One region of the Pseudoalteromonas lipolytica genome, then DNA from elsewhere that is predicted to be linked to it. Evidence: predicted binding sites of a transcription regulator. Region 1 holds the regulator's gene; the other holds the start of a gene.
The links. The regulator ArgR, encoded in region 1, controls arginine synthesis, uptake and breakdown. The targets are predictions, from matches to a motif close to ANTGAATANNTATTCANT.
Positions count from the first base shown of each region.

Region 2: a site for ArgR is predicted at 2,374-2,391, ahead of argA (amino-acid N-acetyltransferase). Genes of this name have one in related genera too.

Region 1 is NZ_CP032090.1:3,033,420-3,039,272, forward strand. Features, by position in the region: gene ispB (octaprenyl diphosphate synthase) at 1-606, shown strand, start outside; gene mdh (malate dehydrogenase) at 705-1,640, opposite strand; gene argR (transcriptional regulator ArgR) at 1,867-2,334, shown strand; gene D0907_RS13665 (Dyp-type peroxidase) at 2,337-3,236, opposite strand; gene D0907_RS13670 (ABC transporter ATP-binding protein) at 3,301-4,344, opposite strand; gene D0907_RS13675 (ABC transporter permease) at 4,341-5,853, opposite strand, start outside.
Region 2 is NZ_CP032090.1:1,691,533-1,697,385, reverse strand. Features, by position in the region: gene D0907_RS07710 (DUF3083 family protein) at 1-927, shown strand, start outside; gene argA (amino-acid N-acetyltransferase) at 972-2,312, opposite strand; gene sucD (succinate--CoA ligase subunit alpha) at 2,496-3,368, opposite strand; gene sucC (ADP-forming succinate--CoA ligase subunit beta) at 3,368-4,534, opposite strand; gene odhB (2-oxoglutarate dehydrogenase complex dihydrolipoyllysine-residue succinyltransferase) at 4,712-5,853, opposite strand, start outside.

The DNA.
Region 1 (5,853 bases):
ATGGTTGGGCTTGGCAAAATGCCGATCATGCAAATTTTAGCTGATGCGACCAATGTCATTGCTGAAGGTGAAGTGTTGCAGCTTATGAACTGTAATGACCCTAACACCACCGAACAAAGCTATATGCAGGTTATTTACAGCAAAACCGCCAAGCTTTTCGAAGCCGCAACGGGTCTTGCCGCTATCATTACCGAGCAAGACGAAAAAGTCCTCGACGCATTAAACCTATACGGCATGCATTTAGGGACTGCTTTTCAACTAGTAGATGATGTACTTGATTACAATGCTGATGCACAGCAACTTGGCAAAAACATTGGTGATGACTTAGCTGAAGGTAAACCTACTTTACCGCTTATTTACGCGATACAAAAAGGCACACCAGCGCAAGTAAAACTAGTTCGTGAAGCCATTGAACTAGGCAATGGTATGGATCACTTAGACAGCATTCTAGCGACGCTCGCTGATACCAAAGCCCTTGAGTTTACAATGCAAAAAGCAGAGCAAGAAGCTGATAAAGCCATTGCATGCATTGCTTTTTTACCCGACACGCCATACAAACAAGCATTAGAAAGCTTAGCGCGGATTGCGGTCGCCCGCGATCACTAAGCGAAACTTTATTCGAGCCATTAAAAAAGCCTGCAATTGCAGGCTTTTTTGTTTTAAGCGCTTCAACATGCATGTGAAGCGCTTAGCATCAATCGAGATTAACCGTTGATGAAATCAACACCTTCTTGGATGTCTTTGTTAAGTGTCGCTAGCATGTCGTTCTTAGCTTGCTCTTCGAATGCACTTAACTCACCGTAAGAAAGAATTTCTTCAACACCGTTCTTACCTAAACGTACTGGGTGTGCGAAGTAAGCAGCATCACCATTTTCAACAGCAACGTATGCGTAATCTACCACGTCTTCACCTTGTAAGCCTTTCACTAAAGACATACAAAAACGAGCCGCTGCTGCACCCATTGAAAGTGTTGCTGAACCGCCACCAGCTTTAGCATTAACAACTTCAGTACCTGCATTTTGGATACGTGGAGTAAGTGCTGCAACTTCTTCATCAGTGAAAGTAACGCCTTCAACTTGTGAAAGAAGTGGCAGAATGGTTGTACCAGAGTGACCACCAATAACAGGGACTTTAACGTCAGTTGCGCTTAAGCCTTTAAGCTCAGCTACAAACGCTTCAGAACGGATCACGTCAAGAGTCGTAATACCGAATACACGGTTAGCATCGTAAGTACCCGCTTTTTTGAATACTTCAGCAACGATTGGCACAGTGCCATTTACTGGGTTAGTGATGATACCTACTAACGCTTTAGGGCAGTTTTTAACGATGCCTTCAGCTAATGTTTTGATGATACCTGCGTTTACGTTGAAAAGGTCCGCACGGTCCATGCCCGGCTTACGTGGCATACCCGCTGGAATAAGAACGATATCACAACCTACTAATGCAGCGTCCAAGCTGTCTGCACCAAAGCCTTCAACTTTAACGTCAGTTGGGATGTGAGAAAGATCAACCGCTACACCAGGAACAACAGGGGCAACATCGTATAACGATAATTCAGAACCTGCAGGTAAACTTGTTTTTAATAATAAAGACAATGCTTGGCCGATACCGCCAGCTGCGCCTAAAACAGCAACTTTCATTGGAATTCTCCGTAATTTGAGGTAGGAAATATTTGTGGCCCTAAAGATAATGAAATTAGCGACTAAAAACAAATTTATCCTGCTTATTTCGCGTATAATTTCGACCATAGTTGTAAACTTAGCTGTAACGTGACGGTATTTGGACGACAAATGCAAACAAATACTGCATAACTATGCAGAATTGTGTAGAATTACTTCATATTTGATGAATAAAAGAAACGACAACATGCAACCACAAGACAAACAAGAAGCACTGATCAAAGCGTTTAAATCGTTATTAAAAGAAGAAAACTTTGGCTCACAAGGTGAGATTGTCGAAGCATTAAAAGACCAAGGCTTTGATAATATTAGCCAAAGTAAAGTCTCACGCATGTTGAGTAAATTTGGCGCTGTACGCACACGCAATGCAAAACAAGAAATGGTGTATTGTTTACCTGCCGAAATGGGTGTGCCAACCGCAAAGAGCCCTCTTCGTCAGCTTGTTATCGACATCATGCACAACGAAATGATGATTATTATTCGTACCAGCCCAGGGGCTGCACAGCTGATTGCCCGATTACTTGATTCATTAGGTAAGGCAGACGGTGTACTGGGTACAATTGCAGGCGACGACACTATTTTTATCGCCCCTGCAAAAATTTCTGAAATCGATGTCACGCTAGACCGCGTTAGAACATTATTCGATACAGTTTAACGTTAAAGCTGCTTCAAAAAGTTTACTGACGGGGCGAAAAATGCAGACCCCATGTCGGCTTGTGTAAAATCGAGCCAATGGTCATAACATTCGCCCTGCCCTAATCGGCTTTTGAGTACCTGTTCAAACGCATCACCTTGCGCTGCACACGACACCATTAAAATGCCCTGTTTATGAACGTCACCAAACGGCATGCTTTGATTGAGTATGAGAGGCTGACCCTTTTCATCTTTTAATTCACTTCGTACTGCATGACTCGTTTCAACAGCTGGCATTATTAACGTGTTATCAAGACGTGTACGCCCCATGATTTGCTCTTGCTCAGATAACGACAAATGTTGCCACACGCTTAGGTCATGCACAAAACGCTGCACATGAATATAACTTCCCTGATCTTCAAAATGACCCGGCTTATCAATCAGTGCGGTGCTTCGCTTTTGTCGCCCATGCGGAGTGTCTCCCGCATAAATAAAACCATTAAAATCGCGGCCATCTAAAAAGCGAAAGTTACGAACTTGTTCCACCAGCTCAACATCAGGTGTAAATAATTTAATGATTTGTAGAGCAAAAAGGTGATTTACATCTTCACGATCAGAGCGAATTTGCACAAACAAATCGAATGGCTGCGCACTCATGACGTGCTCACTGTGCGTCACATTTGGAAAGCTTTGTAATTGGCTTGGAATAAACTCTGGCAGTATATGCGGCCAGTACTGCGCACCAAGCGCAACCACACATGACAACATGGCTTCAGAGAATTGGTCTGCAAACTCGTCTTGAATGACGCTTACGCGTTTAAGTTTTTTGCGTAATGACTCATCGTGACCATCATAAACATTAAAAAACAGGTGCAAACCGTGTAAGTTTGCTTCAGCACAAATCCCAGATTGCGCTTGCGCCATAATGAATCCTTAGCTACTCGTTATCAAACATACAGACAAGGAATTCAGGATTATAACGTTCTGTTTAATCTTCGAAAAAATTGACCGTATGTGGCATTATTTTTATTTTTACTGGTTGCTCGACCGCTAGTACACGATCATTTTCGGCAGCAACTTCTAGCTCCTGCCCAGCAATACGTACCTTATACACATAACGCGTACCGATAAAACGTCTGTTTAGTATGGCTTGACTACTTACATCGCCGTGCTCTGCCTCACATAACTTAATATGATGAGGTCGTACATACACCACACCGTGTTGACCTTGATGCTTGCTTTCGGTTAGCGAATGTATGACACCATACGTCGTTTCATATTCAGTTGGCGTTAAGACTTTTGCCGTTAAGTATATGCCCGTACCAAGAAACTCTGCAACCTCCTTTGAGTTAGGTTGGCTAAATAACTGCTCAGGAGTGCCTTGTTGCGCTATTTTTCCACCGTGCATCACCGCAAGCGTATCAGCAAAGGCAAACGCTTCTTCTTTTGAGTGCGTCACAAAAACAGCGGAAACTTGTTGGTCTTTTATAATCCGACGAATATCAGCAATTAGTTCAAAACGCACTTGGGTATCAATGTTCGAAAATGGCTCATCAAGTAGTAATAAACTGGGTTTATATGCCAAAGCTCTCGCTATTGCGACACGTTGTTGCTGCCCACCGGAGAGTTGATGTGGGTATCGTTTTGCACAGCCATCTAGTTTAACCAACCTGAGCATTTCACTCACGCGCTCACGTTTTTGTGCTTTACTCATATTGCTCAAACCAAAGGCAATGTTATCGCTTACTGTTAGATGCGGAAACAAAGCGTAATCTTGAAACATCATGCCGATATTTCGTTTTTCTGGCGCAATAAAGTGATGATTGTCATTGACCACTTGTGAGTCGATACTCATGTATCCTTGCGATGGCTGTAAAATACCTGCAATTGCTTTTAACGTGGTGGTTTTACCACACCCACTGGCGCCTAATAAACAGACTATTTCGTCTTGCTTCACATTTAGAGTAAGCTCACTCAATACCTTAGTGCCATTATATTGGTAGGCTAAGTCTTTAATTATCAAATGACTCATGAGTGATTGTGCTCCATCGAACGATTAACGAAATACAAAGGAATTAGTCCTACTAAAACAATAAACAAGGCCGAAATAGACGCTAACTCTAATTGTTCATCACTGACATACTGAAAAACATGCGTGGCCAAAGTTTCAAAGTTAAATGGACGCAAGAGCAATGCGGCGGGTAGCTCTTTCATACATTCAATAAATACTAATAATCCTGCGGTTAATATACCGCGTTTTAGCAAGGGTAAATGAACTTTATACAGGGTTGTAAAAGGCCCTTTGCCCATTGATTGACTCGCCATATCGAGTGAGGGGCTGATACGTAAGAAACTACTTTCAAGCGCCCCATGCGCAATTGCATAGAAACGCACTATATAAGCAAAAACCATCGCAAATAGAGTACCACTTAATACTAGGCCTAACGAAAAACCGTGCGGCTCTAACCATGCATTCAGTAAGTCATCAAGCTGCGTTAAAGGCAGTAAAACGGCGATAGCAAGCACCGTGCCTGGTAGTGCGTACCCTGTACTCGCTAGACGTCCAGGAATAAGGGGGTAACGGTCTTTACTTATGCGTTGATAAAACAGCACACATAAGCTCAGTATAATAGTCGCCAGACTCACGACGACAGCAACCTTGAGGCTTTGCCATGCATAATTAAAAAATGCACCATTCCACGCATCTTCCGCATACACAATAGCGTACTTCACAAGCACTGCCACGGGTAATAAAAACGCCAGCACCAAAGTAAGGCTACAGGCTATTGTTGCCCCCCAGGCTGCGCTGCCTTTTAAGCTGTATAACGTCGCACTATTAACACTTGATTGGCGCTCATACACGGCTTGGTTTCTTCGGCTGTAGCGCTCAAGCATCAGGGTTAAGAATAAAATGAGCAGCATAATACCAGAAATTTTTGCAGCCGCAGTGAGAGAGTAATACCCCAACCAGGTATCGTAAACGGCGGTCGTCAATGTACTCACAGCAAAATAGTTCACTGTTGCAAAGTCAGCCATCGCCTCCATGCTAATTAAGGTAATACCCGCCACAATAGCGCCGCGGCCAAGTGGCAAGCTTACTCGTAAGAAGCTTTGCAAAGGGGACAGCCCCATTAACTGGCTGGCTTGCACAAGTTTAAATGATTGCTCTCTCAGTGCTGTTTTGAAAATTAAATACAAGTAAGGATACAACACAAGGGCAATCATCACTATTGCTCCTGTTAAGGTACGAATATCGAAAAACCAATAGTCATCAGGCGATTGCCAACCAAACCAATCACGTAGCGCAATTTGTACGGGACCTGCATAATCGAGTAAGTCCGTGTAAACATAAGCAATCAAGTAGGTCGGCATGGCAAGTGGCAGCATGAGCGCCCACTCAAATTGCTTTCGCCCCGGAAACTCACAATACGCAGTCAACCACGCTAATGGCAGCGCGATGAGGCAACTTAAAAGCCCGACTCCAGCAATCAAGAATAGAGTATTGCGGGTGTAATCCCACAACACAGTATCAAACAAGTGC
Region 2 (5,853 bases), 1.3 Mb from region 1:
TTATTTGCGCTGTGCGATGAGTATGAACTTCATAACGTACATCTCATTGCGAATGATAAACTACCTGTCGTACGCTACCATGATGAGGCGTACAGTTTAGAAACAACAAAACAAATATTATTTTTCTATAATCCGCAATACCACGAAGCACACAATGTATTTGCTAATGGCGAAGAAAGATGCAAAAAAATTCGCTTATTATTCTTAGCAACCGGTGACGATATTCGTGCAAATGCGGCACAGTTCCACCATAAAGTGCAACGGGTAATCAATACATTACAAGACAAGCTTTTAAGCAACCAACCCCCGCTTAAGATTCGAGATCATCAACACTTAACCTATGACTTATTTGCCAAAGCCAAAGGCCACAAAGAAAGCTATGGCTATAAGTTACGAAGTTTATATCCGCGTTATCAATCGCGCCAATGCCATTTGCCAAGCGATCACAGCGAAATGACCTATGCAGGCTTTTCAATTCCTGTCACACGCGCAATTAAGACACAATTTCAGCATATGCTAAATGAAGAAAACTATAGTCAGTTTTATCAGTATATTTTTGATGCGTTTAAACGTGCCTGTGATAAGCGTCAACTTAACTTAGCTGCCTTTATCGCAAATGGAACACGCCCGATTGTGCGTAATAGTAATATTGACAATGCACAGAGCAATAGCGAGTTACAAAAACTGACTTTCGACTGCACCAGCGAGCAAGTACAAATACAACAATTTTGGAATGCGGATACGTTGGTCGATGTGCTGCACTTTGTTATTGCAGCAGCAGAAAAAGATAAGCACGATATCGGTTACGGCCGATTTATGAACCAAGTACAAAGTGCCATTAATGAGGTGACAGACGAACTTGCGTTTAATCCAACACGCCAAGACTTACGCGTGCGCTTTTATCAGCATATTAACTATCAATATTAAACAGGTTTTACGCGGGTGACAGCGATGTGTCACCCACCTTTACCTTAACGATTTTTTGGTAATTTAGATAAGTCTAAACGTAATACCTTTGAGCGTCGCTGGTAGTTATACAACGACTTTTTCTTTGCGGGCAGTTCATCGACCGTCACCAATTCAAAACCTTGTTCAATAAACCAATGAATACTGCGCGTTGTTAACGCAAATAAACCATGATAACCACACCGTTTGGCTTTATTAATTATAAAACGTAATAAATTACTGCCTCGATCTGCATCACGATATTGAGGGTGAACAGCAAGACTTGCAAATTCACCAACCTGCTCTTCATCAAATGGGTAAAGGGCAGCGCACGCGATAATAAGTCCATCACGCTCAATCACTGTGAATTGCTCAATTTGTATCTCTAATTGCTCTCTTGAGCGACGCACTAAATAGCCCTGCTCTTCAAGTGGTCTAATTAAGTTTAAGATACCGGTTATATCACTGATCGTTGCACTACGAAGTTGTTCAGAACTTTGTGGCGCAATCTGGGTCCCAATACCATCCAAAGAGAAGAGCTCTTGCAATAAGGCACCATCTTCTTTGTAGCTAACAAGGTGACACCGATGCACCCCACCCCGACATGCATCAATAGCAGCTTGCAAAAAGACAGGGGCGCTCAAACATGAAGGTGTATGAGTGCGATAGTGCTCTAACACTCGCTCGGCTTCGTTTGGCATTAATTCTGCTATCGCTTCGCCATTTTCATCTAAAATACCTGCATCTTGGCTAAACCCTAGCATTTTATCTGCTCTGAGCTTTAAAGCAACCTGAGTCGCAATTTCTTCTGCGGTTAAATTAAAGCTCTCACCCGTCACTGAGGCAGCAATCGGACCTAGGAGCACAATACTATTGTTATTGAGTTGGTGGCGTATTCCCTCAACATCAATTCGCCTAACACGCCCCGAGTGGTGGTAATCAACCCCTTCATCAACGCCTAAAGGCTGCGCTATAACAAAATTACCACTGACTACATTTAAAAATGAGCCCGACATGGGGGTGCTACTTAATGACGTGGATAAACGCGCGGTGATGTCAAATTGCATTGCTCCGGCCACTTTTTTAATCACTTCAAAAGTGGTGTTATCGGTAACACGGATCTCGTTATGAAAATGACTAGTTATGCCAACCTCATTCAAAGCGGCATTAAATTGTGGCCGTGCGCCAAACACCAAAACAATCTTAATACCTAAGCTTGTTAATAGAGCAACATCATTAATAATACTTCGACAGCCTGGCTGGTCTATCGCCTCACCACCCAGCATTACAACGAAAGTCTTGCCTCTATGGGCATTTACATAAGGAGTCGACTGACGAAATCCGTCTACTAATTCTGTAGTACGCACGTGCTAATTACCTTTTAAATTCAAGCGTTTTTTATTAAAACGGAAACAGAGGAATTAGTGTAAGGAATTTTTATTCATAAATAAAGAATTTTTATTCTTTATTTATGAATAAAAATTGACAGTGAATTTAGCAATAAAAAAGGCCCGCATAAGCGAGCCTCTTTTTAAGAGATTAAAGACCGATTACCAGCCTGTTTTCTCTTTAAGTGCAGCACCGATGTCAGCTAGTGAACGTACTGTTTTAACGCCAGCAGCTTCTAATGCAGCAAATTTCTCATCAGCAGTACCTTTACCGCCTGCGATGATTGCACCCGCGTGACCCATACGCTTACCTGGAGGCGCAGTTACACCCGCAATGTAAGAAACAACAGGCTTAGTTACGTTGTGCTTGATGTATTCAGCAGCTTCTTCTTCTGCTGTACCACCGATTTCGCCGATCATAACGATTGCTTCAGTTTGCTCGTCTTTTTCGAACATTTCTAAAACGTCGATGAAATTAGTGCCAGGGATTGGGTCGCCACCGATACCAACACATGTTGATTGGCCGAAACCAGCATCAGTAGTTTGCTTAACCGCTTCGTAAGTAAGTGTACCAGAACGTGATACGATACCTACTTTACCAGGCTTGTGGATGTGACCAGGCATGATACCGATCTTAGTTTCACCCGGAGTGATAACACCTGGGCAGTTAGGACCGATCATGCGAACACCAGTTTGCTCAAGCTTAACTTTAACGTCAACCATGTCTAGTGTTGGGATACCTTCAGTGATACAAACGATAAGCTCGATGCCAGCATCGATAGCTTCTAAGATTGCATCTTTACAGAAAGGTGCTGGTACGTAGATTACTGATGCAGTTGCGCCAGTTGCTTCTACAGCGTCACGTACTGTGTTGAATACTGGAAGACCAAGGTGCGTTTGACCGCCTTTACCTGGGCTAACACCACCAACCATTTGTGTACCATACTCAAGCGCTTGCTCAGAGTGGAAAGTACCTTGGCCACCAGTGAAACCTTGACAGATAACTTTTGTATCTTTATTGATTAATACAGACATTATTTGCCCTCCGCAGCAGCAACAACTTTTTCAGCTGCGTCTGTTAGTGATTCAGCAGCGATGATGTTAAGGTCAGAATTAGCAAGTACTTCACGACCTAGTTCAGCGTTAGTACCTTCTAAACGTACTACTACTGGTACGTTTACGCCTACTTCTTTAACTGCACCAATGATACCTTCTGCGATCATGTCACAACGAACGATACCACCGAAGATGTTAACTAAAACAGCTTTTACGTTGTCGTCTGAAAGGATGATCTTGAATGCTTCAGATACACGCTCTTTCGTCGCGCCGCCACCAACATCTAGGAAGTTAGCTGGCTTGCCACCGTGTAGGTTTACGATGTCCATCGTACCCATTGCTAGGCCTGCACCGTTAACCATACAACCCACGTTACCGTCTAGTGCAACGTAGTTAAGCTCGAAGCTTGCAGCGTGAGCTTCACGTGCATCTTCTTGAGATGGATCGTGCATTTCACGGATTTTAGGTTGACGGTAAAGCGCGTTACCATCTACACCGATTTTGCCATCTAGACAGTGAAGGTTGCCTTCGTCTGTGATAACAAGCGGGTTGATTTCTAATAATGCGAAATCGAAATCGTTGAACATGTTCGCAAGACCCATGAAGATCTTAACAAACTGTTTCATTTGCGTTGGGTTTAAACCTAGTTTGAAGCCTAATTCACGAGCTTGATACGCTTGAGGACCTACAAGTGGATCGATTTCAGCTTTGTGGATTAGCTCTGGCGTTTCTTCAGCAACAGTCTCGATTTCAACACCACCTTCAGTAGATGCCATGAAAACAACTTTACGAGAAGCACGATCTACTACAGCGCCTAGGTATAATTCGTTAGCGATGTCAGTGCAGCTCTCAACAAGGATCTTAGCTACTGGCTGACCATTTTCGTCTGTTTGGTAAGTAACTAAGTTTTTACCTAACCAGTTCGCAGCGAACTCTTTAACTTCGTCGATTGTTTTAACTAGCTTAACACCGCCAGCTTTACCACGGCCACCTGCGTGAACCTGTGTTTTAACAACCCACATATCACCGCCAATTTTCTCAGCAGCTGCTGCAGCTTCTTCAGGTGTATCGCAAGCGTAACCGTGAGAAACTGGTAAACCATATTCGGCAAAAAGTTGTTTTGCCTGATACTCATGCAAATTCATGATGCTTTATCCAATTTTTTATACTAAAAGAGCTGAATATTTATGCAAATAAACAGCTATCCCAAATTGCGCACCTAGTATAAATCCCAAGGCTCAACATGAAAACCCCAGTTAGACCAAAGGCGCAAAAAAAAAAGCTGTGAACGCAGTCCACAGCTTACATTTTATACAACTAGATTAAACATCTAGTAATAAACGTGTTGGATCTTCAAGTAACTCTTTAATTGTCACTAAGAAACCAACAGATTCTTTACCATCAATTTGACGGTGATCGTACGATAACGCTAAATACATCATTGGTAAGATTTCAACTTTACCATTTACAGCCATTGGACGATCTTGGATTTTGTGCATACCTAAGATTGATGACTGAGGTAAGTTGATAATCGGTGTAGAAAGTAACGAACCGAATACACCACCATTAGTGATAGTGAAGTTACCACCTGTCATATCATCAAGTGTTAATTTGCCGTCACGACCTTTAAGCGCTAATTCACGGATACCTTTTTCAATTTCTGCAACTGATAACTTGTCACAATCTTTAAGTACTGGTGTAACTAGACCACGTGGTGTTGATACCGCGATGCTGATATCGAAGTAGTTGTGATAAACAATATCATCACCATCGATTGATGCATTCACTTCAGGGAAACGTTTAAGCGCTTCTGTTACTGCTTTCACATAGAAAGACATGAAACCTAAACGAATACCATGACGTTTTTCGAATACTTCTTGATACTGCTTACGAAGGTCCATGATAGGTTTCATGTTTACTTCGTTGAATGTTGTTAACATTGCAGTTGAGTTTTTCGCTTCAAGAAGGCGATTTGCAATAGTCTTACGTAAACGCGTCATTGGAACACGTTTTTGAGTACGGTCACCCATAGGTGCAGCAGGTGCTGCCGCTTCTGCTTTAGGTGCAGCCGCAGGCGCTTTTAAGAATGTATCAACGTCTTCTTTCGTTACGCGACCATTTTTACCCGTGCCCTTGATTTTTGATGCATCAAGGCCCTTTTCAGCGATTAGACGACGCACTGACGGTGTTAATACGTCTGAGCTATCGCTTGAATCGCTTGCTGGTGCCGCTTCTTCTTTTTTCGATTCTGCTTTAGCAGGTGCTGCACCCGCTTTAACAGTACCAATCACTTGTTCGCCAAGCACTGTTTCGCCTTCTGCGTGGATGTGCTCGCCCATGATACCGTCTTCTTGAGCAACAACTTCAAGAACAACTTTATCAGTTTCGATGTCAACTAGGTTTTGGTCGCGCGTTACCGCTTCACCTGGTTGAACATGCCAAGTAGCTATTGTCGCGTCTGCGA